Regions from separate parts of the Salinibacterium sp. SWN1162 genome, predicted to be linked through region 1. Evidence: riboswitches for the same ligand, from Rfam matches in the RefSeq annotation. Region 1 holds a riboswitch; the other holds the start of a gene.
The links. A riboswitch is a leader RNA that binds a small molecule or an ion and turns the genes downstream of it on or off. The one in region 1 is predicted to bind glycine.
Positions count from the first base shown of each region.

Region 2: another riboswitch for glycine. It lies ahead of I6E58_RS12920 (L-serine ammonia-lyase); the one in region 1 lies ahead of gcvT (glycine cleavage system aminomethyltransferase GcvT).

Region 1 covers NZ_JADYWT010000003.1:175,875-191,243, forward strand. The annotation lists gene I6E58_RS12205 (ABC transporter substrate-binding protein) at 1-1,166, opposite strand, end outside; gene I6E58_RS12210 (thiol-disulfide oxidoreductase DCC family protein) at 1,416-1,817, shown strand; gene I6E58_RS12215 (CPBP family intramembrane glutamic endopeptidase) at 1,814-2,602, shown strand; gene I6E58_RS12220 (universal stress protein) at 2,822-3,706, shown strand; gene I6E58_RS12225 (APC family permease) at 3,706-5,268, shown strand; gene I6E58_RS12230 (GyrI-like domain-containing protein) at 5,405-5,881, shown strand; gene I6E58_RS12235 (VOC family protein) at 5,926-6,348, shown strand; gene I6E58_RS12240 (VWA domain-containing protein) at 6,377-8,125, opposite strand; gene gcvP (aminomethyl-transferring glycine dehydrogenase) at 8,383-11,307, opposite strand; gene gcvH (glycine cleavage system protein GcvH) at 11,307-11,678, opposite strand; gene gcvT (glycine cleavage system aminomethyltransferase GcvT) at 11,681-12,856, opposite strand; glycine riboswitch at 12,996-13,117, opposite strand; gene I6E58_RS12260 (Lrp/AsnC family transcriptional regulator) at 13,233-13,664, opposite strand; gene I6E58_RS12265 (ornithine cyclodeaminase) at 13,796-14,827, shown strand; gene ctlX (citrulline utilization hydrolase CtlX) at 14,834-15,369, shown strand, end outside.
Region 2 covers NZ_JADYWT010000004.1:115-15,483, reverse strand. The annotation lists gene I6E58_RS12965 (multifunctional oxoglutarate decarboxylase/oxoglutarate dehydrogenase thiamine pyrophosphate-binding subunit/dihydrolipoyllysine-residue succinyltransferase subunit) at 1-2,622, shown strand, start outside; gene I6E58_RS12960 (anti-sigma factor) at 2,763-2,996, opposite strand; gene I6E58_RS12955 (sigma-70 family RNA polymerase sigma factor) at 2,993-3,619, opposite strand; gene aroA (3-phosphoshikimate 1-carboxyvinyltransferase) at 3,729-5,135, shown strand; gene rsgA (ribosome small subunit-dependent GTPase A) at 5,138-6,199, shown strand; gene I6E58_RS12940 (inositol monophosphatase family protein) at 6,202-6,993, shown strand; gene I6E58_RS12935 (septum formation family protein) at 7,089-7,589, shown strand; gene I6E58_RS12930 (bifunctional alpha/beta hydrolase/OsmC family protein) at 7,749-9,077, shown strand; gene I6E58_RS12925 (siderophore-interacting protein) at 9,150-9,977, shown strand; glycine riboswitch at 10,111-10,206, shown strand; gene I6E58_RS12920 (L-serine ammonia-lyase) at 10,354-11,802, shown strand; gene I6E58_RS12915 (pyrimidine reductase family protein) at 11,915-12,658, opposite strand; gene folP (dihydropteroate synthase) at 12,662-13,567, opposite strand; gene I6E58_RS12905 (DUF488 domain-containing protein) at 13,683-14,045, shown strand; gene I6E58_RS12900 (SCO4848 family membrane protein) at 14,074-14,292, opposite strand; gene I6E58_RS12895 (YigZ family protein) at 14,358-15,020, shown strand; rRNA gene rrf (5S ribosomal RNA) at 15,182-15,298, opposite strand.

The DNA of each region.
Region 1 (15,369 bases):
TGTCCACCATCAGCGTTGTATGCGATGTCGAAGACGGTGTCTCCGTACGGTGCAATTGCGTCGGCTTCTGCCCACAGCTTCTTGGCCTCATCGGGGTTGAAGTCAAGAACTTCAGCGCCAGCGAGGTTGTCGGAGTGACCAGCGATTACCGGCGAGGTGAAGTCGGTCGCGGGGGTACGAGTGCCCTGGAAGATGACATCCGTGATCTCTGCGCGGTCAATCGACATCGAGATAGCTGCACGACGCAGCTTGCCCTCTTCGCCCGACCAGTGCTCGAGGTAGTACGGCATGTTGAACGCCTGGAAGATAGCTGCAGGCTGGTTCACCGAACGACCCGGGAAGTCCGACTCGTAGGTTGCGAATGCCGAGTCGGGAACAGCGTCGAGAATATCGAGGTTGCCACCGAGAGCGTCAGCGTATGCCGCATCTTGGCTGGTGTAGAAGACGATCGTGACGCCTCCGTTGACAGCCTTGCGAACACCGTTGTAGTCAGGGTTCGCGACGAGGTCGATCTGAACGTTGTGCTGCCAGCCATCTTCAGCAACCATGTAGGGGCCGTTACCGATGGGAGCCTCGCCGAAGGCGTCGAGGTCTTCCCAAGCCGACTCTGGCAGCGGCATGAATGCCGAGTAGCCGAGACGCAGCGGGAAGTCAGCCTCAGGGTTGATCAGCGAAACGGTGAACTCGGTGTCGCTGACGACCTCGAGACCCGTGAGTTCTGAATCCTCGTCGTAGCTGAAGCCCTCGATGTTGTCGAAGAAGTATGACGAGCTCTGCGCGTTGCTGAGCAATGCGCCGTACTGCCATGCCTTCACGAAGGAGTCAGACGTGACAGCTTCACCGTCAGTGAAGGTCCAGCCATCGTTGAGGGTGACGTTCCATACCTGTCCGTCTTCGGACTCGATGGACTTCGCTACCTCGTTCTCGACGTCACCGTCAGAGGTGTACGAGACGAGTCCGGCGAAGATCGACGTGATGATCTTGCCGCCACCGGTTTCGGTGGTGTTTGTCGGAATGAGCGACTGCTGTGGCTCGCTACCGTTCGTTGTGATGATCGCGGCGCTGTCGCCTTCGGCAGGCGCCTCGCTCGCCGAGCAACCCGCGAGTGCGAGTGCTGAGGCTGACAGCAGTGCGACTGCACTGATGCCTATGCGTGATCTCTTCAATGTTTCCTCCTGTGCAGAATTGCGCTAACGGCACGGAAATTGTGGCGCCGCACCGCGCTTGATAGTTCACACCCTAAATCGGGGGGGTACCCCAATCAAAACTGTAAAGCCAAACGTTACACAGCGGTAACGCCCGTGAAGATTATGTGCAGACTTTGCAGTTATTTCGCGCACAAAGAATGTAATTCACAGAAATGGTGCGCAAACACCGCGGGACTCGCGCTCAGCATCGTGAGTTAACATCGTTGCATGTCGCATTCGAGCCCGACTTTGAGCCCCGCAGAACCCGTTCTGATCTTCGACGGAGATTGTGCTTTTTGCACGCTCTGGGTGAATCGCCTTGAGGCTCTTCTCCCCACTTTTCCCGCCACAACACCCTGGCAATGGATCGATCTCGACGACTACGCACTCAGCCAAGATGATGTCGATACAGCAGCGTGGTTCGTGACTCCTACTCGACAGTTCGCCGGCCACCTCGCATTTTCCCTGCTTCTGCGGAGCCAACCGACATTCGGATGGCGCTTCCTCGGGCACCTCATCGCAACCGAGCCGTTCAGCACTATCGCTGCGCTCGGCTACCGCTTCGTCGCGCGCTTTCGCCACCGCCTGCCCGGCGGAACACCGGCCTGCGCAACGCGCCCCGCCGCGTGAGCTCAGCACCGCCCGTTCTCGCCTCGCGAGGCAGAATCTGGAGCGAGATCTCGCTCGTTCTTGCGCTCTCGCTCGGAGCATCCGCGGTGTACTCGATCGTCTCGATCACCAATCGGCTCACCCGCACTGAGGCGCTTTCACAACAGACTGCGACTCTCAACTCCTCGCTTAGCGCTCGCCCGACGTTCGATCTGATCTATCAAGTGCTCGGCATCACGTTCGACCTAGCGCCGGTAGCGCTCGTTGCTTTTCTCCTCTGGAATGCTCAGAAACCACGGCTTTCTCGCTTGGGAATCGACTTCACTCGCCCACTTCGCGACGGAATGAGCGGCTTAGCACTCGCCATCGTGATCGGAATCCCCGGCATCGCCGTCTACCTCGGAGGGCGCGCGCTCGGCGTGACGGTCAACGTTGTTCCTGCAGCGCTCGACCAGTACTGGTGGACGGTGCCCGTGCTGCTTCTTTCTGCGCTCCGAGCCGGGATCACCGAAGAGGTAATCGTGATCGGGTACTTGTACGCCCGGCTGGGCGACCTTGGCTGGGGCCGTTGGCGAATCATTCTGTCGACCGCCGTGCTCCGCGGCACTTATCACCTGTATCAGGGCATTGGAGCCTTCATCGGCAACATAGCCATGGGGCTACTCTTCGGCTGGCTCTACACCCGTTATCGTCGCGTACTCCCCCTCGTCATTGCTCACACCCTCATCGACGCCGCCATCTTCGTGGGCTACGGCTGGGCGGCAGCTACCTTCCCTGAACTCCTCGGGTCCACCCCCAGCAAGTAACGAAATCAACGCGCAGATTGTGCGCGAATGAGCATCGTTGAGCAGCCCGCGGGAAGCAATCTCTCTTCGACCGGAACTTTGTTGCCGTCGTTGACAATGGAGAGCAAGAACTGGCTGTACTGTCGGGGTAGACAGAGGAGTCGAGATGCTGGAGATCAGGCATAGTCCCGCAACAATGCGCGCGGAACCTTCCGGAATAAACGACGTGCTGGCCGCCTCATGAGCGGCCGCGTTGTCGTCGGCTACACCGCAACGAACGCCGGCCTAGATGCCGTCGCTCTCGGAGCACGACTCGCTGTCGCATCCGGGGCGCAATTAGATATCGTGCTGATTCTGCCCGGCAGCGGCAGGAATGTGATCGATCCGTCTGATGCCGGCTATGACCGCTACCTTCTCGACACTGCCGAGAAGTGGCTTAGCGATGCCGCCGCAACAATCAGTCCGGCTATCACTAGCAACACCCACATCCGATTCGGTGAGTCTTTTGCCGAAGGGCTCATGGCGGCAGCGAAAGATCTGAAGGCGACCCACATCGTGATCGGCACGGCGGGCGGTGGCAGGCTCGGCCGTCACCGCTTGGGAACGGTAGCGACGACGCTGCTCCACTCTGCCGAGATCCCGGTCGTGCTTGCACCGGAGGGATCGCGCAACACTGATGATTCCGTCGGCATCACGCGGATCACGGCAGCGGTCGGCACGCGACCCGGCGCCGGAGCGCTGATGAACGAAGCACTCGCGCTGGTTTCGGCAACCGGGGCACGCCTGCGGTTGCTGTCGCTCATCACTGTCGATCTACCTCCCTCGGTCGACACCGGAGTTATCCGCATCACCGGGGCTGCGCACGCCGACGATGTGTTAGCCAGTGCACGAGCAGCACTACCCTCCGCTATCGCAGCCGAGGCAGTTGTCGCGCGCGGCACCAGCATCGAGGATGCGGTGCAGCATCTGGAATGGGAGCCCGGCGAAATCGCGATGGTCGGCTCTAGCCGCCTCGCCCGTCGGCGACGCCTCTTTCTCGGTTCCACCGCGGCCAAGATGCTCCACGAACTAACCGTTCCCATGATTGTCGTTCCCCGAAACTCCCTAGCGAAAGAATCTCAGTGATGAGTGCAGCAGACAATAGCGCCGCACCGGTTACCTCCGATGGCTCGGAGAACAACCGCGGCATTAGCTCCAAGGGACTATCGCAAGGAACGGTGGGGTTAATCGGCGCCGTTGTCATTGGCATCTCGTGCATCGCGCCCGCCTACACCTTGACGGCAGCACTCGGCCCGACTGTTTCGGCGGTCGGGTTTCAAGTACCCGCGATCATCCTGATCGGCTTCATTCCGATGCTCTTGGTGGCCTTCGGGTATCGCGAGCTCAACAATCGCATGCCGGACTCGGGAACCTCCTTCACCTGGGCCACCCGCGCGTTCGGCCCCTGGGTGGGATGGATGGCGGGGTGGGGGCTTATCGCTGCCACCATCCTGGTCTTGTCGAATCTTGCCGGGATCGCCGTCGACTTTCTTTTCCTCCTCATCGCGCAGCTCGCCGGCAAGCCCGAAATCGCCGACCTAGCAACGAATCCATTCGTCAATGTCCTGGTCTGCCTGCTTTTCATGCTGGGCGCGACCCTCATTTCTTATCGCGATATGCAGACCACCCAGCGGCTGCAGTACTTTCTCGTCAGCTTTCAACTACTGGTTCTATTGTTTTTCGCCGGCACCGCCATCGTTGCCGTGGCAAATGGCAACGGCTTTGATCCCTCGGCACTGAGTTGGGAATGGTTCAATCCCTTCGCCGTGACATCGTTCAGCGCCGTCGCCGCGGGACTCTCGCTGTCGATCTTCATTTTCTGGGGATGGGATGTCACCCTCACGATGAATGAGGAAACGAAAGACCCCGACCGCACGCCCGGCCGGGCTGCCACGCTGACCGTCGTGCTCATCGTCACCCTTTATCTGCTCCTGGCAATTTCTCTTCTGATGTTTGCCGGAACCGGCACGGGCGAGTTCGGCCTCGGCAACCCGGACATTCAAGACAACGTGTTCTTCGCCCTCGCTGCGCCCATTCTTGGGCCGCTCGCCTTTATGGTGTCGTTGGCGGTACTCACTAGTTCAGCCTCGTCGCTGCAGTCGACCTTCGTGTCGCCTGCGCGCACCCTGCTGGCCATGGGACACTACGGCGCCCTGCCCAAGAAGTTTGCCGCCGTCAGCCCACGTTTTCTTACCCCGGGCTACGCGGTAATCGTCTCGTCAGTGGTCGCATCAACGTTCTACGCTGTCATGCGATTCATCAGTGAAAACGTGCTTTGGGACACGATCACTGCACTGGGCATGATGATCTCGTTCTACTACGGCATCACCGCCTTTGCATGCGTCTGGTACTTCCGGCACCAGTGGTTCGATTCCATTCGCAACGTATTCTTCACGCTGCTCTTCCCACTGGTGGGTGGCATGATTCTGGCCGCCCTGTTCTTCATCACCCTGATCGACAGCATGGACCCGAACTATGGCAGTGGGTCTAGCATCGGCGGGATCGGGTTGGTCTTCCTGCTCGGTCTCACGGTTATCGTTGTTGGCATTGCCGTGATGATCTGGCAGGCGGTCAAGAGTCCCCAGTTCTTCCGTGGAGAAACTTTGTCCATGGATGCTCCCCCCAGCCATCGGGGCCGCAAACGCTGACCTTTCTGAGCCCCCAAGCCCTGCGATAGCTCAGAGCGACGACACGTAGACCGCAAGGCAATTGCGGCTGCGGCGGCATCCGCAATTGCGAAACTTTGAGTATCGCCGAGCGCGAGCAGATCGTAAAGTGTCTCGTATGTCACCGAAAATCACTGTTGAGACCGTGGCCACGCAACTGGTGGCGGGACTAGATTTTGCCACCACAACAGCAACGCTGCCTGCGGATATGGCTGCCGCGATCGATGATCTCAGAGCCCACACCGCTGAAGCTCAACTCGCAACCACGGGGCCGATAATCGCCGTGTACGCCGAGGAGATGAGACCCAACCTCCCTTGGACGTGCGAAGTGTGTGTTCCCGTCGCTGAAGCATTCGTCGAGCATCCGACTCTCCGCTCGCACGAACTGCCGGGTGGTGTTGTCGCGACTGCGACTCACGCCGGCAGTTATACCGACCTCAAATCCACCTACAGCGCCATTTTCGACTGGTTTGCGGAGCACGGCCATACGTATGCCGGAGCTCCCCGTGAGATATACCTCAACAGCCCGGCAGATGTCGCCGAGGATCAGCTACTGACGCGAATCGAGTTTCCCGTCGTACTCGCCAGTTTTTAGCAGCACACTTTCCATACGCACCGCTCCCTCTGGAAGGAACGACCATGAAGTCCAATCCCTACCTCAGTTTTCGCGATAACGCCCGCGAAGCGCTTGCCTACTACCAATCCGTGTTCGGCGGAACTACGGAAATTCATACGTTCGCTGATTTTCAGGCCAACGAAACTCCGGAAGAACAAGAGTGGGTTATGCATGGGCAACTCGAGTCACCAGCAGGGCTCACGCTCATGATGGCGGACACCCCCAAGAGCATGGAATACACCCCGGGCGGATCGATCTCGATCTCGATCGGGGGCTTCCTCAGCGAAAAAGCAGCGGTTGAGAGCTACTGGGAAAAACTCTGCGACGGCGGCACTATCGACATGCCATTGGAACCGGCCGTATGGGGCGGCATCTTCGGGATGGTCACGGACCGCTACGCCGTTAACTGGATCGTCAGCATCAGTGACGACAACGAGACCCGCTGACGTCGACTGAATCGGGCCGCCCCAGCGGCTAGGTGCAGTTAGGCCGGCACGAACGCTGACTCAGCGCATCCACAAGCACCTTGCCGAGGTCTTCGGGAACCGTCGCCGAATAGGCGGCACCGCCCGTTGACTGAGCAATCTCCGTCATCGACTCCAAGTCAGTGTCAGGACCGAACCCGATCAGAATCACCGGAACCGGCTGCGTGGGATCTTCGAGCTCCTTCAAGCTCTTCAAGAGAGCGTCGAGGCTGATGCCGTCATCGTCCTCGTTGTAGCCATCAGTGATGAGCAACACCGAGTTGATCTTTGACGGGTCGTAATCTTCCTTGACGTGTTTTACCGCCGCCAGGATCGTGTCGTACAAGCCGGTGTAGCCGTAGATCTGATCAGGCAACGACGCGACGACACCGTTAATTTGCGCTACGTGAGCCGGGTCAGAGAGAGGCTCGATCGGAGAAAGCGGTTCCCAGTCTTGGGTTCCGATACGGTTCTGCGAGAACGCCCATACCCCGAGCTCGGCTTCTCCCGAGAATTTCGAGAGCGCTTCGCCCGCAGCCAGTTGGAAGACATCGATACGACGCAGCCCATTGTTGGCTGGATCGAGCATAGAACCGGAAACGTCGATCACCACGAGCAGTCGCGAACGGAGCGTCAGAACACTCCACGAACGCAGAATCTCGATCTGCACCGCAGCATCCGCTGTCGGCTTGGCCTCAGTGGCAACCTCAGGCACCCCCGTTACACGCAGGGCTCCCCCGCCATCAGCATCACGGAAACCCTCACCCGCCAGCAGCTCGACTGACGATCGCGTCGCTGCGGCGAAAGCGGTGAGGAGCTTGCTGGAGTCATCCGTCTCGGCCGAGTCGGCGGCCACGGCAGAGGATGCATCGGTGCCCGCTGCCCCAGCAGCATCCGCGTCACTTCCCGCTCCCACGATTTCGACGAAGGGGTAGGTGAGCTCGACGGTGCCGTCTGAGGGATAGAGAGCGACGACTGGCGAGGACGGCGATGCCGTGTTGTACGCCGCCACTTCGCGCTCGGTCGTGATGACCACGGTCGGTACCGCGGCGTCTGCGGCGAGCTCGAATGCTTCCTCAGTCGACTGCGGGATCGTTTTTCCGATGGCGAGCATGGCGCCGGCGAACTGGCGCGGATCCTCGGCAGAGGACACCGACTTCAGTTGCGCCAAACCGGCGAGGCTGGCCGTAGAAGCTTCGGGATCGGGCAGCAGCGTTGCTACTGTGCCGGACAGCAATGATCCCCAGGACAGTGGTTCGTCACCCAGAGTCGAAACCTGAGCTGCTGACGTCGCAAGAACGACAGGCGTGCTAGCTACGTAATCCGTGATTTCGAGCTCGGGAGCGGTGCGACCCAACGACGACGCCATCGACTCGACGCGGTCAAGCCACGCAGCCGAATCAGGAACCCACGCATCGAGATCGCCCGAAGCACCCGAGGCGAAGAGCGCAGCAGTGTCGGCCGACAGCAAGGAGCGCACTTCGGTGGACGTGCAGTTACCTTCCGCAGCGTCGAAATCTGCGGCAACCGCCGTGAGCGTGGGAGCTATCGACGGATCAGCAGCGATGACGACGGGACGGGTGTCGCTACAGCCGCCCGCAAACGGAGTCACAGCATTGGTAATCCACCCGATCGCACCGAACTGAATGCCGGCGAGAGCAAGAGAAGCAATAGACACCAGGGCGATGGGTACAAGCCACCAACGCTTCTTCCAGCGTTGCCAAAACGTCTTACGGTGGCGGTGCCGTCGTGTCGTCACTGAGGTCTCCAGTCGGTGAGAAAGCGATATGAGATCGTCGGGTCGACCACTCGCCATACACCAAACGCACACTACAACAACTGGTACGACAATATCCAGCCGCGGCCACGGAAAGTTGAGCGTTCTCACAGCGCGCCCAATAGAACACTGGTGTCCCACTTTATGGGGACACACAAACGGCGCGTGCACCGTCGAACTGGATCGACTGTGCACGCGCCGTTTTTCGCTAGAAAACTAGCGGGCTCGCACTCTGTGAACTACTGGGCGAAAGCCTCAATAGGCGGGCACGAGCAGACCAAGTTGCGGTCACCATACGCGTTGTCAACGCGGCGAACCGGGGGCCAATACTTGCCTGAAATGAGCGAGCTCAACGGGTACACCGCCTGCTCCCGCGAATAGGAGTGCTCCCAGTCACCAGCGATCACCGAATGCGCCGTGTGCGGGGCATTGATGAGGGGGTTGTCGTCGGCTGGCCACTTTCCGGCCGCTACGGCATCCGCCTCGTCCTTGATCGCAATCATTGCGTCGATGAAGCGATCGAGCTCAGCCAAGTCTTCGCTCTCCGTGGGCTCGACCATGAGCGTGCCCGATACCGGGAACGACATCGTCGGCGCGTGGAAACCGTAGTCGATGAGGCGCTTAGCGACATCGTTGTTGTCGATGCCGGTCGCCTCCTTAAGCGGACGCAGATCCAGGATGCACTCGTGAGCAACCAAGCCGTTATCGCCGGCATAGAGCACCGGGAAGTGGTCGCGCAGGCGTACCGCAACGTAGTTGGCTGAAAGCACAGCGGCACCGGTCGCGGCTTTGAGGCCCGCCGATCCCATCATGCGCACGTACGCCCACGTGATGGGCAGGATGCTCGGGCTTCCGTAGGGTGCAGCGCTGACCGCTCCCCCAGCGTGAACATACGGGCCGGCAGCACCGGTCTGCATGTCGAAAGCCGGATGATGCTGGCTCTGCGCCATGGGGTGCCCCGGCAAGAACTTGGCTAGGTGCGCTTTCGCTACGACCGGTCCAACACCGGGGCCGCCACCACCGTGCGGGATACAGAAGGTCTTGTGCAGGTTGAGGTGGCTGACGTCGCCGCCGAAGTCACCAAACCGCGCGTAACCGAGCAGGGCGTTGAGGTTGGCACCGTCAACGTAGACCTGGCCGCCAGCATCGTGCACTGCTTGCGTGATTTCCCGCACTTCGTGCTCGTAGACACCGTGGGTCGAGGGGTACGTGATCATGAGAGCCGCGATTTCACTCGCGTGCTCGGCGATCTTGGCGCGCAAGTCAGCGAGGTCAACGTTGCCGAGATCATCGCAGGCGACGACAACGACGCGCATTCCAGCGAGCATGGCGCTGGCGGCGTTCGTGCCATGCGCGCTCGACGGAATGAGGCAGATCGTACGTTCCGGGTTGCCGTTCGCGCGGTGGTAGCCGCGAATCGCGAGCAGACCCGCGAGTTCGCCCTGGCTACCGGCGTTCGGCTGCAGCGACGCGGTGTCGTATCCGGTGACCTCGGTAAGCCATGATTCGAGGTGCGAAATCATGACGAGGTAGCCCGAGACATCTTCGGCAGGAGCGAACGGGTGGATGCCCGCGAATTCCGGCCAGCTCACCGCTTCCATCTCGGTCGCTGCGTTCAACTTCATCGTGCACGAGCCGAGCGGGATCATGCCGCGATCGAGCGCGTAGTCCTTGTCAGCCAGGTACTTGAGGTAGCGCATCATGCTCGTCTCCGAGCGGTGCGTGTTGAACACCGGGTGCGTGAGGTACTCGCTCGTGCGGTTGAGGGCCTCGGGGATGCTGGCGTCGTCGAGCGGCGTCGTGTAACCGCCCTCAAGACCGAAGGCGTCGGCGAGGTCATTCTCCTGCGCCGCGAGCATGCCCGAATAGGGCTGCGTCGATACTTCGTCGAAGCTCAAACGCACGGTGTCAGCATCCACTACATAGAGCAGGATGTCGCTCTCGAGTGCCTTAGCGGCAATTGCCTGAGCCTGGCCCTTTTTCGTGACCGTCAGGGTGTCGAAGAAGGTCTCGTTCTCGACCGTGAAGCCGGCAGCGGTCAAACGCGCGGCGAACTTCGCTGTGTCGTGGTGGATGCGCTGGGCGATCCGCTTGAGCCCCTGCGGTCCGTGATACACGGCATACATCGATGCCATGACAGCCAGCAAGACCTGAGCGGTACAGATGTTAGAGGTCGCCTTTTCGCGGCGGATGTGCTGCTCACGAGCCTGCAACGACAGACGGTAGGCGGGGTTGCCCGCGGCATCCTGCGAGACACCGACGAGACGGCCAGGCAGCTGGCGCTCGAGGCCCTTGCGCACCGACATGTAGCCGGCGTGCGGTCCACCGAATCCCATCGGAACGCCAAAGCGTTGCGTGGTTCCCACGGCAACGTCGGCGCCGAGCTCGCCGGGAGACTTGAGAATGGTCAGAGCGAGCAGGTCAGCGGCGACGACAGCGAGTCCACCGTGAGCCTTGACCGCAGCGATAACCTCGCTGGAATCCCAGACGCGACCGGTGGCACCCGGGTACTGGATGAGCGCGCCGAAGCACTCCGGCAGCTCGGGGTTCGCGCCCAGTGTGGCGAGGTCGAGTTCGACAAGCTCAATGTCGAGAGCCTCTGCCCGGTTCGCCAGCAGAGCCTTGGTCTGCGGAAGCGTGTCGGCATCCACGATGAAAACGGGCGACTCGACGCGAGCGGCGCGGCGAGCGAGGAGCATGCCCTCAACGGCCGCGGTGCCCTCATCGAGCATCGATGCGTTCGTCGTGGTCATGCCCGCGAGGTCAGCCACCATCGTCTGGAAGTTGATGAGCGCCTCAAGGCGACCCTGCGAGATCTCGGGCTGGTACGGCGTGTACGCCGTGTACCAGCTCGGGTTCTCGAGCACGTTGCGCTTGATGACGGCGGGCGTGATGGTGTCGTAGTAGCCGAGACCGATCATGCTGCGGCGAACCTTGTTCGCGCCAGCGAGCGCGCGCAGTTCGGCGAGCGCTTCACGCTCCGAAGCAGGAGCAGGAATGGACGAGTTCTCGACCGGAGTCTGGTGAATGGCCGGCGGAACCGCGGCCTCCACAAGCGCTTCGAGGCTGTCGTAGCCGACAGCCGCCAGCATGCTGGCCTGGGCTGCAGCATCCGTGCCGATGTGGCGGTCAGCGAAGGTACCGCTGAGGTAAGGGTTGGGCATTATTCGCCTGTCAGTGCGGTGTATTCGTCGAGGCTGAGCATCGACGGGAGTTCGGAGAATTCGATCTTCACGAGCCAGCCTTCACCGAAGGGGTCGCTGTTGACGAGTTCGGGGCTGTCAGCCACCGCGTCGTTGGACTCGACGACGGTTCCGGCAACGGGAGCGAAGAGCTCGCCGACGGACTTGGTCGACTCAATCTCGCCGACGATCTTGCCCTCGGCAACCGTGTCGCCGACCTTAGGGAGGTCGACGAAGACGATGTCACCGAGCTTGCCTGCAGCAAAATCGGTGATTCCGACGGTCGCGACGTTGCCGTCAACGAGAACCCACTCGTGCTCGGCGGTGTACTGCAGTTCGCTCTTCTCAGCCATGATCAGGCCTCTCTTTTGTAAAAGGGTAGGGAAACAACGGATGCAGCGATGCGACTGCCCCGCACATCAATGTGAAGCTCGGTGCCGACCTCACTCACGTCAGGATCGACGTAAGCCATAGCGATCGGGTGGCCCAGGGTCGGCGAAAGCGCGCCCGAGGTGATGACGCCGACTTCTTTGTCACCGTGAAAGAGCGGGTAGTCAGCGCGGCCGGCGCGACGGCCTTCGGCGGCGAGGCCGACAAGCACACGGGCACCGGCATCCGGGCCCTCTTCGATGGCGCTGCGGCCAACGAAGTCGCCTTCTTTACTGAGCGCTACGACCCGGCCAAGCCCGGCTTGCACGGGGAAAGTGGTGAGGTTCAGCTCGTGTCCATACAGCGGCATGCCCGCTTCGAGGCGAAGAGTGTCGCGGCAGGCGAGACCGGCGGGAACGAGACCGAGCGGGGAGCCTGCAGCCGTGAGCGCTGCCCAGAGGGCGGCTGCGGCATCCACGTGAATGTAGAGCTCGAAACCGTCTTCACCCGTGTAACCGGTGCGAGCGATGATGAGGTCGGTTCCGTCAAACGTTGCCGCGGTTTCGCGGTAGTACTTGAGTTCGTCGAGGGGCGTTGCGAAGGCGGTGAGACCGGCAGTCGCCTCAAGAATGGCGCGGGAGACCGGGCCTTGCACGGCGATGAGGGCGTAGTCGTCGCTCTCGTCGGTGACTACGACGTCGAAGCCGACGGCGCGCTCGGCGAGTGCCGTCGCTGCCGCGAAACGGTTACCAGCATTAGCCACGACCAAGAAGTGGTCGTCGGCAAGGCGGTACGTGACGAGGTCATCGATGATGCCCCCGGCCTCGTTCAACAGCAGGCTGTACTTAGCCTGCGCGAGGGCGATGCCCGAAAGCTTTCCGGCGAGCGCGAAATCAAGGTACGCCCCCGCGTCGACGCCACGTACGTGAATCTCGGCCATGTGCGAAATGTCGAAGATGCCGGCGGCGGTGCGCACAGCATGGTGCTCGGCGAGGTCGGAGCTGTAGCGCACCGGCATCATCCACCCGGCGAAGTCGGTGAAGGTGGCACCCAACTGTTCGTGGATGCTGTGCAGCGGCGAGTACTTCACCGCGGCGGGCGAAGAGCCAGCGGTTGGCGTTGAGCCAGCGGTTGACGTTGACGAGGGTGATTCATCGGACACGGAGTTCTCCTGGCGCAGGGGCTAGTGAATAGAACTCCCCCTCTGTGATGAGCCTGAGAGCTTCACACACCAAGAATCTAGTGAGCTTTCACCGTCGGCGGAACCTCAGGGTGATGCGAGGTTCTCTTTCCAGAGTGGCCAGTGCGATGCGGTACATGAACCTGAGAGATTGGCGGGGAGGCTTGCTCCTTCGGTGCCGGCCTAGCGCCTGCCAACTTCTGTTGACTCACGCTGGGTTCCCGGCTCTCCCGCATTGTGTTGCGGCCCGATGTTCAGTTGTGAGTTCAGCATAGCAATGCGGGGCGGATGCGCGCGCCGATGAGCACGCTGCGAACAGGCAATTCGCTGCCTTTCCGCCGAGTGGTGCTCGGGTGGTCTACAGCAGCGCGGAGCTGAGCAGCAGGCTCGTCTCGCTGTTCACGACGCCCTCGACGTTGCGCATGCGGGCGAGCACGCGGTCGAAGTTGCTGAGGCTGTCAGTACGGATGTCGGCGACGAGGTCCCACGCACCATTGGTGGTGTGGAGTTCGTGGATCTCGGGCAGGCCTCGCAATTGGCTGATGACAGCATCCGTCGATCGCCCTTCTACCTCGACGAAGGCGATCGCACGAATGAATGACGGGTCGCGATCTTCCCGAATGCGAATGGAGAAACCGAGCACCGTGCCGTTACTCACGAGACGGTCGATGCGGCTCGTGACGGTGGCTCGAGTGACGTTGAGCCGACGCGACAGGCTTGCTACGGACTCGCGTGCATCGGCGCGAAGGGCCGCGAGGAGGCGGCGATCGAGGTCGTCGAGATCTGGCATGTACAAAGTGTACATTTTTGCTCCGCATTATGCGCACTTATAAGCCGAAAATCGCGTTGACTGAGAGTTGTGAATACATAGTGCACATTCGTAACGTGGGGACTAGCAATACTGCAACGAAAGGAGTGAACATGGTTCACTACGTAGACGTCCCGAACATGCGCCGCTGGATCGCCGACACCGGCATCGAACCGATCATCATGGGCATCGTCAGCTATCTCGAGCAGGATTACGCCAAGTGGCCGCAGTTCGACAAGAGCCCGCGCGTGGCCGCCCACTCCAGTGAGGGTGTCATCGAGCTCATGCCCACGAGTGACGGCGAAACGTACGCCTTCAAGTACGTTAACGGGCATCCTTCTAACCCCGCCCTTGGCTTCCAGACCGTCACCGCGCTCGGCATGCTCGCCCGCGTCGATAACGGCTACCCCACCTTCCTCTCTGAGATGACCCTGCTCACGGCACTGCGCACCTCGGCCACCTCGGTCTTGGCCGCCCGCGCACTCGCCCGCCCCGACTCCAGCGTGCTGGCCCTCATCGGCACGGGTACGCAATCCGAATTCCAGGCTCTCGGCTTCCGCGCTGGGCTCCGCATCACAAGCCTGCGAGTGTGGGACACCGACCCCGCCGCCCTCGACAAGTTCATTCGCAACGTTGAGCCGCTCGGCTTCGACATCGTGCGCGCCACCTCCGCTGCGGATGCTGCGGCCGGTGCCGACATCGTCACCACGTGCACTGCGGACAAGAAGAACGCGACGATCCTCACCGCCGACATGATCGAACCCGGCATGCACCTCAACGCCATCGGCGGCGACTGCCCCGGCAAGACCGAACTCGAAGCGGCAATCGTTCAGAACGCGACCGTCTTCGTGGAGTTCCCCGAACAGACCCGCATCGAGGGTGAAATTCAGCAGCTCGACGCGGACTCCCCCATCACCGAGCTGTGGGAAGTTCTCGCGGGCAGCGCAACTGGCCGCAGCTCCGCCGACGAAGTCACACTCTTCGACTCGGTCGGCTTCGCGATCGAAGACTTCTCTGCCTTGCGCTACGTTTTCGACGCGGTTCGCGGCACCGAGTATGCAACTGATCTCGATCTGATCGCTGACCCGGCTGACCCGAAAGACCTGTTCTCTCTCGTCTCCCGCGCTCCCGCGCTCACCGCGTAACCGTCAATGAGCGTTCAGGCGCCTTCCGCCGCAGTACTGATCCGCCCGCACCGGTTCACGCCGAACAGCCAGACCGCGGGTGACAACGCCTTCCAGTCAACTGACCCCACGCGAACACCGGATGAGATTGCTCGCGCCGCGTACGACGAGTCCACCCAGGTGGCCGAGACTCTTCGTGACGCTGGCGTGAGCATCCATGTATTCGAAGACACGGAGAGCTCGCGCCCCGACAGCGTGTTCCCCAATAACTGGTTCTCCACGCACAGTGGCGGCCGTGTTGCGGTGTACCCGATGTACGCGCCGAATCGCCGCACGGAACGTCGCCCCGACGTGATTGAGATGCTGAAGCACGACTTTCGAGTGCAGGATGTCGTCGACTACTCCGGCCTGGAGCACGACGGCATCTACCTCGAGGGCACCGGCGCGATGGTCATTGACCACACCAATCGGGTGGCGTACGCGGCGGAATCGCACCGCGCAAACCCGCTCGCGCTGGAGCGTTTCTGTGCGTCGTTTGGCTACGAGCCGATGATGTTCGAAGC
Region 2 (15,369 bases), on a different contig from region 1:
CCGTACGACCCCATCCACTGGGCCAACGACATCAACGTCGACCTCGCCGACAACATCAACAAGACGTCGCGCGTTCACGAGCTCATCAACTCGTTCCGCGTTCGCGGTCATCTCATGGCTGACACCGATCCGCTCGAGTACCGTCAGCGTTCGCACCCCGACCTCGACATCTCGAGCCACGGACTTACGTTCTGGGACCTCGACCGCGAGTTCGTCACCGGCGGTTTCGGCGGCAAGCGTCAGGCGCTACTGCGCGAAATCCTTGGCACTCTGCGCGACGCCTACTGCCGCACTGTCGGTATTGAGTACATGCACATTCAGAACCCGGAACAGCGTCGCTGGATCCAGGATCACGTCGAGAAGCCGTACACCAAGCCGACCCACGACGAGCAGATGCGCATCTTGGGCAAGCTCAACGAAGCGGAAGCTTTCGAGACGTTCTTGCAGACCAAGTACGTCGGTCAAAAGCGCTTCAGTCTTGAAGGCGGCGAATCCACGATTGCGTTGCTGGATGCCGTCATTCAGAAGGCTGCCGAAGCTAATCTTGAAGAGGTTGCTATTGGCATGGCCCACCGTGGTCGCCTGAGCGTTCTCACCAACATCGCGGGAAAGACCTACGGTCAAATCTTCCGCGAGTTCGAGGGCACTCAAGACCCCCGTACTGTGCAGGGTTCGGGCGACGTCAAGTATCACCTGGGAACCGAGGGCACCTTCACCGCTGCTGACGGTCGTCAGATTCCGGTCTACCTCGCCGCCAACCCTTCGCATCTTGAGGCGGTCGATGGTGTGCTTGAGGGCATCGTTCGCGCCAAGCAAGACCGCCGCCCCATTGGTTCGTACGCGGTTCTGCCCGTAATGGTGCACGGAGACGCGGCGATGGCCGGTCAGGGCATCGTCGTGGAGATCTTGCAGATGTCACAGCTGCGCGCATACCGCACGGGTGGCACCATCCACGTCAACATCAACAACCAGGTTGGTTTCACGACGCCGCCGAGCGAGGGTCGCACCTCGCAGTACTCGACCGATGTCGCTAAGACTGTTCAGGCACCGATCTTCCACGTGAACGGTGACGACCCTGAGGCCGTCGTTCGCGTAGCGGAGCTCGCCTTCGCGTACCGCCAGAAGTTCCACCGCGACGTGGTTATCGACCTCATTTGTTACCGCCGCCGTGGCCACAACGAGGGAGACGACCCCTCGATGACGCAGCCGCTCATGTACAACCTGATCGAGGCCAAGCGCTCCGTTCGTACCCTCTACACCGAGGGTCTCGTTGGTCGTGGAGATATCACTCAGGAAGAGTACGAAGCCAGCCATCAGGACTTCCAAGACCGCCTCGAGCGTGCTTTCGCCGAAACGCATGCCGCTCAGACCGGTTCGATGCCGATCCTTACCAAGGACGGCAGCGGAGTCTCTGACCTTGAGCGTCCCGGCTCTCAACGTGACGACGCCATCGGCGAGCCCATCACCACAGGAATCGACGAAAGCGTTGTTCAGCTCATTGGCGACGCTCATGCCAACCCGCCAGCAAACTTCACCGTGCATAAGAAGCTTCAGGCGCTGCTCAAGAAGCGCACCGATATGAGCCGCAAGGGCGGAATCGACTGGGCCTTCGCCGAGTTGCTCGCGATCGGTTCTGTTCTCCTCGAGGGAACCCCGGTGCGTATGGCCGGTCAGGATGCTCGTCGAGGCACGTTTGTTCAGCGTCACGCCGTACTCCACGACCGCGAAAACGGTCAAGAGTGGCTGCCGCTGCAGAATCTCTCCGAGAACCAGTCACGCTTCTGGATCTACGATTCGCTGCTCAGCGAGTACGCGGCTCTCGGCTTCGAGTACGGCTACTCAGTAGAGCGTGCCGACGCTCTCGTGATGTGGGAAGCCCAGTTCGGTGACTTCGCCAACGGCGCACAAATCGTCGTGGATGAGTTCATCTCGAGCGCTGAGCAGAAGTGGGCACAACGCTCAAGTGTTGTCATGCTGCTGCCGCACGGCTACGAGGGTCAAGGCCCCGACCACTCCTCCGCCCGCATCGAGCGCTACCTTCAGATGTGTGCCGAGAACAACATGATCGTGGCTCGCCCGTCGACTCCGGCATCGTATTTCCACCTGCTGCGTCGTCAGGCTTACTCGCGTCCGCGCCGTCCCCTGATCGTGTTCACTCCCAAGGCGATGCTTCGCCTGCGCGGTGCCACGAGCGACGTTGCTGACTTCACGAGTGGCCGTTTCGAGCCCGTTCTTGACGACGTGCGTCTCGACGACAAGTCGGCCGTTACTCGGGTCATTGTCACATCGGGCAAGACGTACTACGACATCGTCGCCGAGCTCGACAAGCGCGAGATCAAGCACATCGCCGTCGTGCGCATGGAGCAGTTCTACCCGCTCCCCGTTACCGACATGACCACAGTGCTTGACCAGTACCCGAACGCTGACATTGTGTGGACTCAGGATGAGCCTGAGAACCAGGGCGCTTGGCCGTTCATCAGTCTGGAGCTGCAACGCCACATTCAGTCTCGTGACATCAAGCTCGCGTCACGTCCGGCATCCGCCTCACCGGCGACCGGTTCCTCGAAGCGCAGCGCTCTCGAGCAAGCCGAATTGATCGACCACGCGATTACCCAGCCGTAACCGCAACCGCGTTAACGAAAAGCGGGCATCCTCTTCGGAGGATGCCCGCTTTTCTGTGTCGTGATCACTGCACTCAGTTATTACTGCGCTCAGTGAGCACGGTGTGCCGGGAGCACTGGGCGTGCTCGGCGTTACAGTTCTTACTTCGCGTCTGCCAGCTTCGACAGAATCGCGCTTCGCAAATCATCGGGCGCTGTCTCGCGACAGGCCTGCTTCACCTTGAGCTTCAACGCGAGAGCAACGAGGTGTTCGCTCGAGCACGACTCGCAGTTGTCCAGATGATCAGAGACATCCTGAAAATCCGCTTCGTTCAGTTCGCGGTCGAGGTATTCCTCGAGTTCAGCTTTTGCTTTTTCGCAACCGCAGTCGGTCATTTGGTGCTCCTTGATGCTGCAGGCGTGCCGGGGGTGCGGTCACGCGCATAGTCGGCCAGTAGTTCACGCAACATGCGACGGCCACGGTGCAGTCGACTCATCACGGTGCCTACGGGGGTTTTCATGATGTCGGCGATCTCTTGATAGGAGAAGCCTTCGACGTCGGCGAAGTAGACCGCAAGGCGGAAGTCTTCGGGGATCGACTGCAGCGCATCCTTCACCGCACTATCCGGCAAGTGATCGATTGCTTCTGCTTCAGCCGAGCGCGTCGAGACGGATTGGGTGACCGACTCAGCGCCGCCCAATTGCCAATCTTCAAGTTCGTCAATAGTGCCCTGATAAGGGTTGCGCTGGTTCTTGCGATAAATATTGATGAACGTGTTGGTCTGGATGCGATACAGCCAGGCCTTCAGGTTCGTGCCTTGCTGAAATTGACCGAACGCCTGAAACGCTTTGATGAAGGTCTCTTGAACGAGATCTGCAGCGTCGGTGGGGTTGCGGGTCATGCGCATTGCGGCGCCGAAAAGCTGGTCCATAAAGGGCAGCGCCTGCTCTTCGAACTGTCGTCGCTTGTCGTCAGCGGCAGCTTCGGTGGCGCTGGGCTCAACTCTGTCGGTAGTCATTAGCGACAATTCTAGTTCGCTGATAACCACATCCTGCTGAGTACTCAGTACTGCTGTCATACGGGCGCCTCCTCCGTGGGGTCTTAAACGCCGATACTCTTAGTAACTGATGTTCGTATCTAAGTATTCCAACCCAGAGTTCAGCCCGTATGACGACGAGACGGTGCCAGACACCACGGTGCCCGGAAACTGGCCAGCACCGACCGTTACTCACGCCCTCTCGGCATCGCTGAGTTTGCCGGGCAGTAAGAGTCTCACGAACCGCGAATTAATCCTGGCGGCTCTTTCAGATGGCCCCTCGCGCCTGCATTCGCCGCTGCACTCGCGTGACAGTGCCCTGATGATCCAAGCCTTGCGGGCGCTCGGTGTCGCAATAACGGAGATCCCGACCGGCAATGCCTTCGGCCCCGACCTGCAGGTCACTCCGGGTGAGCTTGAGGGAGGAACCTCTATCGATTGTGGCCTTGCCGGCACCGTCATGCGCTTCCTTCCCCCCGTCGCTGCCCTCGCGCTTGGCCCCGTCGCGTTCGATGGCGATGAAGCGGCTCTTCGCCGCCCGATGCGCACCACTATTGACTCATTGCGCGCGTTGGGCGTCGATGTTTCCGACGATGGCCGCGGCACTCTTCCCTTCAGCCTGTATGGCATCGGCACGGTCGCCGGTGGCGAAGTCAGCATTGATGCTTCGGCATCCAGCCAGTTCGTTTCCGGGCTCTTGCTCGCAGCGGCCCGCTTCGAGAATGGCCTCACGCTGCGTCACACTGGCGAGAAGCTGCCGAGCATGCCGCACATTGAGATGACGATTGAGTGCCTCGCCGCTCGCGGTGTTGCCGTCGAGAGCCCCGAACCTGGTGTTTGGATTGTGCCCGCGGGGCCGATTCGCGCGATCGACGTCGTTCTCGAACCCGACCTTTCTAACGCTGCGCCTTTCTTGGCTGCCGCTGTTGTGGCCGGAGGTTCGGTCACGATTGAGGGCTGGCCTGAGATCACGACCCAGGTGGGCGCCGACCTTGAGCAGCTGCTCCCTCTCTTCGGCGCAACCGTGGTTCGCAAAGATGGCGCGCTCACGATCGATGGTGGTGTTGGCGTCGTCGGCGGCCAGCGCTACTCCGGGATCGAGCTCGACCTTTCGACCGGTGGCGAGCTCGCTCCCGCGATCGTCGCCCTAGCTGCTCTGGCCTCCTCTGCCAGCACGATCACCGGTATCGGCCACTTGCGCGGGCACGAGACTGACCGTCTTGCTGCTCTGCGCACCGAGATCAACGCGCTCGGCGGATCCGTCACCGAACTCGACGACGGGCTTCACATCGAGCCCGCCGCCCTGCACGGCGGTATCTGGCACAGCTACGAAGATCACCGGATGTCGACCGCCGGCGCCATTATTGGCCTCGCGATCGAGGGCGTGGAGATCGAGGGCATTGAGGCGACCGCTAAAACGCTCCCCCAGTTCCCTGAGCTGTGGCGCACACTCGTCGGCGATGCGCCCCTCACCACCAACACTCTCGGGCTGCTCTAACGATGAGCTGGCTCACCGGCGACGACGACGATGACGACCGCGCGTACAGCGAATACGACGAGAGTTCGGTGCGCATGCGCCCGAACCCCAAGGCCAACAAGCCCCGCAGCAAGATTCGTCCGCAGCATTCGGATGCCATCGAGGGTCGCGTGTTCAGCGTGGACCGTGGCCGCTACGGCGTGTGGGTAGCCGAGGGAACCCCTGAGGAGCGCCAAATCATCGCGGCACGCGCTCGCGAGCTCGGCCGCAACCAGCACGGCAAAGTTTCCGTCGTCACCGGCGACTGGGTTGACCTTGTGGGCGACACGAGCGGAACCGAAGGCACACTCTCGCGCATCGTGCGCATTCGCGAACGCACCACGCTGCTGCGCCGAAGCGCCGATGATACGGATGCCGTAGAACGCATCATTGTCGCCAACGCCGATCAGATGCTCATCGTTGTTGCCGCGGCTGACCCCGAGCCGCGACCGCGACTCGTCGACCGCTATCTCGTTGCTGCCTACGATGCGGGAATCGATCCGATTCTGTGCATTACCAAAACTGACTTGCAGGATCCCGCGCCGTTTTTGCAAAATTTCGCCGGTCTTGATCTGAAGGTCATCGCAAGCCGCTCTGACGAGGTTCCTCTCGACGAGTTGAGGGCTGCCTTGGAAGGCCATACGACGGTTGCCGTTGGCCATTCGGGTGTCGGCAAATCCACACTCGTCAATGCGCTGGTGCCGGACGCTAACCGTGCCGTCGGGCGCGTCAATTCGGTGACCGGCCGCGGTCGTCATACCTCATCGTCGACGATGTCGTATCGAGTGGGTTCTGGGTGGGTCGTCGATACTCCGGGCGTGCGCTCGTTTGGACTCGGGCACATCGACCCGAGCAAGATTCTTTCGTCGTTCACCGATCTCGCCGAACTGGCTGAAGACTGCCCCCGCGGCTGCACCCACTTACCGGATGCCCCCGACTGCGCTATTTCCGAGGCTGTTGCTGCTGGCGCTCTCGGCGAGGTCGGCCGGCTGCGTCTGGACTCATTCCAGCGGCTCATTACGACACTCGGTTCCGCTAGCGTGTAGCTGTGACCGAATACACTCTCGCCGACGATCTTTCCCTTGCCCTCGCTCTCGCGGGCGACGCTGACCTCATCTCCCTCGATCGCTTCACTGCGCTCGATCTCGAGGTCACGACGAAGCCTGACCGCACTCCGGTTACAGATGCTGACAAAGCTGTGGAGCGCAGCATCCGTGCGGGCATCGCCGCTGCACGACCGGGCGACTCGATTCTCGGTGAAGAGTACGGCGAGGCCGGTGACTCGAACCGCCAGTGGATCATCGACCCCATCGACGGCACCTCCAATTTTTTGCGCGGGGTCCCGATTTGGGGCACTCTCATTTCGCTCGTCATTGATGGCGTACCGCAGGTTGGTGTGGTCAGCTCTCCGGCCCTCGGCAAGCGCTGGTGGGCCGCGACCGGTCACGGCGCCTTCGCACAGGCCCGCGATGGAGAGCCCGAGCAGATCTTCGTGAGCAAAGTGGCCGGGTTAGACGCCGCATCCATCAGCTACAACAGCTTGTCGGGCTGGGATGGCGCTGGCCGATTGGATGCCGCTGTCGCACTCACTCGCGCCACGTGGCGTTCACGCGCGATCGGTGATATGTGGGCGTACATGTTGCTGGCCGAAGGGGCATTAGACCTCGTGGGCGAGTTTGATTTACAGCCCTACGACATGGCAGCGCTCATCCCGATCGTGCAGGAGGCCGGTGGCCGCTTCACCTCGGTGGACGGCGAAGAGGGTCCGTGGCACGGCAGCGCGCTCGCTACCAACGGCATTCTTCATAACGATTCGTTGAACTTTCTCCGTTCTCATTAGCAGTTCACCCCTTTTCGTTACCTGTGAAAAGGCTGTGTTCGCTAAGATTGTCGGGTACTAAGCGCGACACATTCACACGAAAGAGACCCACTTTTATGACGACTGAGACAATCTGGCGCCGCACGATCGCGATCGCCGCGGTTGCCGCCGCCGCTGTAGTCCTGAGCGGATGCAGCATCCTCGACCAGGTCACTGACGAGATCAGTGACGCTGTCGATCCGGGCGCCGGCACCACTCAGGACATCTTCACCCTCGTCGTTGGCGACTGTGAAGTGGGCAACCAGGACGGTGGAGAGGTCTCCAGCACGAAGACCATCGACTGCGCTGAGCCTCACGATGCCGAGGTATACACCGCTTCGTACCTCGAGGATGGCGACTTCCCCGGTGACAGTGTCATCGAAGAGCAGGCCACGAATGATTGCTACGCCGGGTTCAGCAGCTTCATGGGCGTCGAGTACGAAGACTCGGTCTACGACTTCTCTTGGTACTACCCCACCGAGGGCAGCTGGTCAGAGGGCGATCGTGAGATCCTCTGCCTCGTCTATGACCCCGCGGGAAATGAAATCACCGGTTCGCTCGCGGACTCGGGTTTGTAACAGCTCTGTGGTGAATTAGTCACCTTGGAACGGTCGGCGGAGGAACTCTCTTCGCCGGCCGTTCTTTCGTTCCGGGAAGAACACCGTCGCCGCCAGCGTTGCATTGTGTGCCTCCATACGAAACGCTGGAAGCACGACAGAACAGGGCGGTAACGAACCATGAAGATCGAATTTCCCGGCTCCACCGGCACCATGCTCGCCGCCCGCCTTGACCTTCCCGAGGGATTACCTTCGGCGTACGCACTTTTTGCCCACTGCTTCACTTGCTCCAAGGATTCCTTCGCCGCCTCGCGCATCTCACGCGCTCTCGTCGCTTATGGCATCGCCGTGTTGCGCTTCGACTTCACCGGTCTAGGCGGATCAGATGGAGACTTTTCGAACACCAACTTCAGTTCGAACATTGACGATGTCGTGGCCGCCACTGAGTATCTCCGCGACAACTACCGGGCGCCGACCATTCTCATTGGACATTCCTTGGGCGGTGCCGCGGTACTCGCCGCCGCTCACCGAGTTCCCTCGACCCGCGCGGTCGCGACTCTCGGCAGCCCGAGCGATCCGGCCCACATCAGCAACCTATTCGCTGACGCGAGCGCCGAGATCGTCGCCGAGGGCGAAGCTAATGTGCAGTTGGGTGGGCGCCCTTTCCGCATCCGCAAACAACTACTCGATGACATCGCCGCCCAGCCCCAAGCGGCACGCCTGCGCGAGTTGAACGCAGCCCTGCTCGTACTGCACTCCCCGATCGACCAAACCGTCGGGGTTGATAACGCCCGCGAGATCTTCGACGCTGCACGGCATCCCAAGTCCTTCGTGGCTCTGGATGGGGCTGATCACCTCTTGAGTGACCGTGACGATGCCACGTTCGCAGCAAGCATGATTGCCGCCTGGGCGGCGCGCTACGCTTTCGATCGCTCCAATGCTTCGGCTGGTGTTTCGGCCTCAGCCGCACAGCGCACCTCAGTCCCGGCGGAGCCTGCACCCTCAACCACAACCGCGACCACGACCGCAACCGGCGCAGCACCGAGCGTAAACCCCAGCGCAACCGTGACCGTCGATGGCAGCGCTGTCATTGTCACCGAGAGCGGTCCGGCGCGATACGAGCAGCGGGTCTTCGCTTCCGGCCACGAAATTATCGCCGATGAGCCGCAACCGCTCAGCGAGAACCACGGGGCCGCTCCCTACGATTTCATTCTGGCGGGTCTTGGTACCTGCACCTCGATAACTATCCGTATGTACGCGGACCGCAAGAAGATACCGCTCACCGGCGTCAGCGTGCGACTCATGCGCGAACGAATCGCTGCGGCAGACTGCGACCACTGTACGTCAACTGAGGGAATGGTTGAGCACTTCACGCGCGAACTCACTTTCGACGGCGAACTCACCGACGAGCAACGCGACTCGCTCCTCGTGATCGCCGATAAGTGCCCCGTTCACCGCTCTCTCGAGGGTGAAATCTCAATAACCACGACACTCACTGGCACTCAGTAGCCCAGACAGATACAGTAGTTAGGCAACCCTAACTTTCTACTGAAACGAGAAGGCGCTTCGCGCCCACCACCCATGACTTTCGAACGCGACTCCGTCAAACACCCCATGGCTGCCCGCCGCCTCACCGTGAGCGCTGTGAACTACCCCGTCCCCTCGATCGCCCGCATCACCCTCAGCGGTGGTGAGCTCGAAGGCTTTGTGAGCAGCGGGCCGACCGATCACGTCAAAGCTTTCTTTCCGGACCCCGCCACTGGCGTTCTCACGGCGCCGATCATGACTGAAGATGGCCTCAAGCGCGTCGGTGATGGCAAGGTCTTCTCCCGCGACTACACCCCGCTCGGGTTCCGCAGCCACGATGGGCACTACGAACTCGACATCGACTTCGTGGTCCACGGCGACGAAGGTCCCGCATCCGCTTGGGCTGGCAAAGCTCGCGTTGGTGACGAAATTGTGATTGCAGGCCCGCGCGGCTCGAAGTTTCTTCCCCAGGGTGCAACCCATGTCATCCTGATCGCAGACGAGACCGCCTTACCCTCGGCATCGCGCTGGATCGACATGCTTCCCACGTCGGTGCACATCACCGGGTTGTTCGATGTCGCTGACGAAAGCGTGGAGAGCTACTTCAGCGACGAGCTCAAGGCACGCATGTCAGCTGAATGGTTTTACCGTCGCGACGGTCTGGGCCAGCTGGAAGCGGCATTGCGTGCCCTCGGCGAGATCGGCGAAACAACCTTTGTGTTCCTCGCAGGCGAGGCGACGACCCTCGTTCCACTGCGGCGATACCTTCGCCGTGAACTGGGACTGCCCAAACAGCAAGTAACTGCCGACGGCTACTGGCGTCGCGGCGTGACCGATGCCGACCACCACGCCCCCATCGATCCGAGCGACCCCGAAGACTAGCGAGCACAGCGGGCACGCGCGAGCACGGCCGTTGCGCACTCGCGCGCGCTCGCCTGAGCACGAAGTTGCTGTCCAGTTCTCCGGTCACGAAATGCGCCCCGAGTGTATGCTGAGGGCACAAGTGAACAGCCGTCATTCCGCCGCGGGAGAGTCCTTCCGATCGTGGGTTGGCGCCGTAGGAGCAAACCCTCTCCGGGAATCTCTCAGGCCCCAGTACCGCAGTGGATAGGCAACTCTGAAAAGTAGTCGGCCCAGCCCGACTCGCCGACGGGGCAACGCAACGCCACAAGCGTGCGGAAACTCTCAGGCCCGATACAGAGCGGAGAGGACTCGACGACACCCGCACGACGTTGTGTGGTGAAGAAACGGAGTCACCGTGGCCATTCGCAATCTGACCCCCACCACCGAAGTCCCGACCGCCTCTCTCGAAGAAGTGCCCCTCAGCAGCTTCGATCTGTTCACTGTCGGCATCGGCCCTTCCAGCTCGCACACCGTCGGCCCCATGCGCGCAGCGGCATCTTTTGCCGCCGATCTTTCAGAGCATGGGATGCTCGACTCCGTCGCCACAGTGAGCGTGCGCCTCTACGGCTCTCTTGCTGCAACCGGCGCCGGCCACGGCACGATGAGTGCCGTGCTCATAGGGCTCGAAGGCAACCTTCCCGACCGGGTCCTGCCTGCTGAGATGGAAAAGATTCTGGCAAGAATCGAAGAGTCGGGAATGCTCAGCTTGGCGGGGAGTCGCGAAGTACCGTTGCGCGAGTCTGGGATTGCACTCCACCCGCTGACCGTTCTCGACGGGCATCCGAACGGTATGCGTTTTGCTGCGTTTTCGGATGCCGGCGAGCCCGTTCTCGAGGCGACCTACTTCTCCATCGGCGGGGGTTTCATCTATCGGGAGGGAGACAACCGCGATGGCGCCAACAGCCTTGACCACATCGCGGACCCGCTCCCCTTTCGCACGGCAGCTCAGCTGCTCGCGCACTGCCGCTCCGAGGGTCTTCCCTTCAGCGGCGTGATGCTGCGAAACGAACTCGCGCGCCGCACTGAAGCCGACGTGCGCGCCGGGCTGCTGCACATCCGGGATGTCATGGACGAGTGCAAGAACAACAGCCTCGAGCGCACGGGTAACCTGCCTGGCACGCTCAAGGTTCGTCGCCGCGCTCCCGACTGGCACGCGCGACTGCGAAAGGAAGACCCGAACCGCGACCCGGCATTTTGGCAGGAGTGGGTCAATCTCGTGGCTCTGGCCGTCAACGAAGAGAATGCCTCCGGTGGCCGCGTCGTCACTGCACCGACCAACGGTGCCGCCGGCATTATCCCCGCCGTGCTCTTCTACGCGACACATTATGCTCCTGGCATGAAAGATGCAGACCAGGCGATGAAGGATGACGCTACCGTGCGCTTCTTGCTGGCCAGCGCCGCCGTGGGCGTGCTCTATAAGCGCATGGCGTCCATCTCGGGCGCTGAGGTCGGATGCCAGGGAGAGGTTGGCTCAGCCTCGTCGATGGCTGCTGCAGGCTTGGCCGAGATTCTCGGCGGAACGCCCGAGCAGGTCGAGAACGCGGCCGAGATCGCGATGGAACACAATCTGGGCCTCACGTGCGACCCGATCGGCGGCCTCGTGCAGATTCCGTGCATTGAGCGCAATGCCATTGCCGCCGCTAAGGCCATCAACGCCGCGAAAATGGCGCTGTGGGGAGACGGAACTCACCGAGTTTCGCTCGACGAGGTCATCATCACGATGGCCGAGACCGGCAAAGACATGAGCTCGCGCTATAAAGAGACGTCGATGGGCGGTCTCGCCGTCAACGTCGTCGAGTGCTAGGAGCAAGTCACGCGCGACGGGCCTTAGCTGCCGTCGCGCCGGTCCACGCCCCGCGCGACCAGCGCGACTAGCGCGACTAGCGCGAAGAAATTCGCGGCACACGGCGATACTTCTAGGCGCGCGTGTACCTCAGAAGCAGTGTGCCATCCGCTGCACTGAACGCATGGGCGAGCATCATGTCTTGAGGCGTTGCCTCCGCAGCGTCAACGATCCGGCGCGCTGAGCCGCCTTCGAGTCGCGGGCTTATGGTCAGGCACAGTTCGTCGACCACTCCCTGCGCGATCATCGTGGCGAACAGAGTCGGCCCGCCCTCACTGTGCAATTGCGGATACCCACGCTCGGCCAGCGCATGCTTGAGCTCGACCGTGTCGACTTGGGAGTCTCCCGCAATAATCACGTCGGCCACTTCCTCGATACGCTTCCGTTGCTCGGCCGAGGCTTTCTCGGTGGTGACAACGAACGGCCGCGTGGCGTACGACTTGAGGTCTTTCGGTTCCAGTCGCAGCGATGCGGTCACGATAGCAAAGGGCGGCTGGGCACTGAGGCCGTTAGCGGTACGCCAGGCTACTGACTCCTCGTCGAGAGCGAGATTTCGGTAGCCCTCGTGACGCACGGTGCCAGCACCGACCACGATGACATCCGCTAGCCGGCGCAGCAGCGGAAACACTCGTCCGTCGGCCGGTGTGCCCAAGCCGCCCGAGACACCCTCGTGAGTAGCCGCTCCATCGATGCTCGAGACGAAGTTGGCGCGCAGCCATGGCTTCGCACGCTCCGCCGCCGCGTAGCTTGCGAGCAGCTGCTCATCGGTCAGAGCGACTCCTGCAGTAAGGGAATGGATGTCGGATGCAGCGGCCACGGTCTACCTTTCGTTGGCTTCGGACATATTGTGCTTGAGCAACGCCGGTTGCCGGAGCCCAAGAATCGCTTCTGCCATTCGAACGGCATCCACGGTCTCCGCTACCTCATGAGCGCGCACGACGCGCGCGCCATTGAGCACACAGGCAACGGCAGCGGCCAACGAGCCCGCAAGCCGCTCCCGCTTCGGTTTCTCCAACACCTCACCGATGAAGTCCTTATTCGACAGCGCGACGAGTGTCGGAAGCCCCAAGTCGGCAATAACGTCGAGCCGGCGCGTGAGCTCAAGGCTATGAAGAGTGTTCTTGTTGAGGTCGTGACCGGGATCGACAAAGAGACGGTCGTCCGGAACACCAGCGTCCATCGCCCGATCCACGCGGCTCTGGAGAAAGTCACGCACTTCGATAGCAACATCGTCGTACTGCGGACGAGCAAATTGGGTTCGCGGTTGAGCCCGCGAGTGCACCAACACCAACGACGCTTCGCTGTCGGCTACGACGCGAGCTAAATCGGGATCGCTGAGTCCCGTGGTGTCGTTGATCACGGTTGCCCCGGCGGCGATACTGCGGCGCGCCACTTCAGCGTGGAAAGTGTCGACTGAGATCACGACGTCGGATTCTGCTCGCAATGCTTCCACGACCGGAACAACGCGATCACACTCGTCCTCAACGCTCAGCTGATCGCCCGGAGCAAACGGCACTCCCCCGATATCGATCCAATCCGCGCCATCATGGACCGCACGCAACGACGCCGAAACGGCGTCCTCGAGGGCGTAGTTGACGCCGGCATCGTAGAAGGAATCAGGCGTGCGGTTGACAATTGCCATCACCGCCACGCGCTGCGAAAAGTCGAAGGTTCGATCACCGATGGTGCGGCGCGGGTTTCGCAACGGGGGGAGCATAAAACTCATACTCCCTATACTGGGCGACGATACTGACAACTCCATTCGAATCATAGAATTCACAACGAGAAGCTGGCCACTGTCGCACCACGTCAGGTCCACGCTCAGCGAGAAAGGGCTGCGGATGACCGACGTGACCATTGCCCGCATCTATGAGCAGCCGCGGGCCGCCGATGGTTTCCGCGTCCTAGTTGATCGCTTGTGGCCCCGCGGCGTGAGCAAGCGGGCGGCACAAGTCGACGAGTGGAACAAAGATCTCGCCCCCAGCACCGCGCTCCGCATCTGGTGGAACCATGACGCCGACATGTTCGATGACTTCGCAACTCGTTATCGAGCGGAGTTAGACGAGCGTCTGGAGGTCGCGGCTGCCATCGAACAACTGCGCACCCACCACACGGTGACTCTGCTCTATGCCGCGCGGGATCCCGAGATCAACCACGCGATCATTCTCCGCGACTATGTCTTACGCGCTCTCGCGGTCGAGTAGGCCTGAGCTAGGCGCCCTTCGCGGTGCGCTACGAGCGGGACAGCAGCAACACGCCGGCGATAACGGATGCCGCAGCAATCGCGAGAGCGATGCCGAGGAGCACCGCGTGGACGCGGTAGAACGCGGTCGTCCCGCCCGCCGCATCCCGAGCTCGCGAGTCACTACTGACTCTCTTGAAGAAGCGAGGCCAGGCCACCACGTTGAACAGTGCACTGACAAAAAGAACGATTGCCGCAAACAACTCCATGCGCTCAAGCCTACGCCCGCGCCCCGATTCCCCCGGGCGCGTTGGCTATGCGCGACAATGGTCGAATGCCTGAATTCACCCTTCGCGGAGGACCTGGAGCCAGCATCCACGCTGAGCTCGAGGCCAAACGTTCCCGTTTCCTCTGCACAGTCGTGCGGGTCGCGACGGAGGACGACGCCCGCGATGTCATCGAACTCGCGCGCAAGACCCACTGGGACGCTCGCCATCACTGCTCAGCGTTCGTCCTTGGCTCCACAACAGAACCGTCACAGGTGCGGCGCTCCAACGACGACGGCGAGCCCTCTGGCACCGCGGGGAGGCCGATCCTCGATGTTCTCACCGGTCGCAATCTCATCGACTGTGTTGCGGTCGTGTCACGCTACTTCGGCGGAACCTTGCTGGGCACGGGAGGGCTCATTCGCGCCTACTCTGATGCTGCGGCGCACGCTGTCGACGCCGCCCGTGAAGCACACCGTCTTGTGGCGCGCGAACGCCGCGATATCTTTCACTTATCGCTGGGACATGCGGATGCCGGACGCATCGAAGCAGAGCTCCGTCACCAGGGAATCACGGTGCTCGGCACGGACTATGGCGCGCGGGCCGTACTCACGCTAGCGACGGATGCGGGGAGCACCGCTGACCTCTCTGCCCGCGTCGCGGCTGTCACAGCTGGGGCGGCCCGTATCGAGCCCGCTGGCTCGGAATGGGTGGATGCTGAGCCCGAGTAAGAACTCGGGTCAATCACCCTTTCTTCCGGAATGCCAGGCACCTACAACTCGGCGCTGTCACGTCCGGTTACCGTCGCGTCTGAGAACGGTCGTTAACGCAAGAAAGCCACCCGGTAGAAGTACTTTTCAGTACCCCCACGGGTGGCTTTCTCACAATTTAAGTCCGGCGGTGTCCTACTCTCCCACAAGGTCCCCCTTGCAGTACCATCGGCGCAGAGAGTCTTAGCTTCCGGGTTCGGAATGTAACCGGGCGTTTCCCTCTCGCTATGGCCGCCGAAACACTATTGATTTATGTATCAGTCTGGGCCAGAAACATGCTCCGACACTGCCCCGAAGGACATGTGCCTAG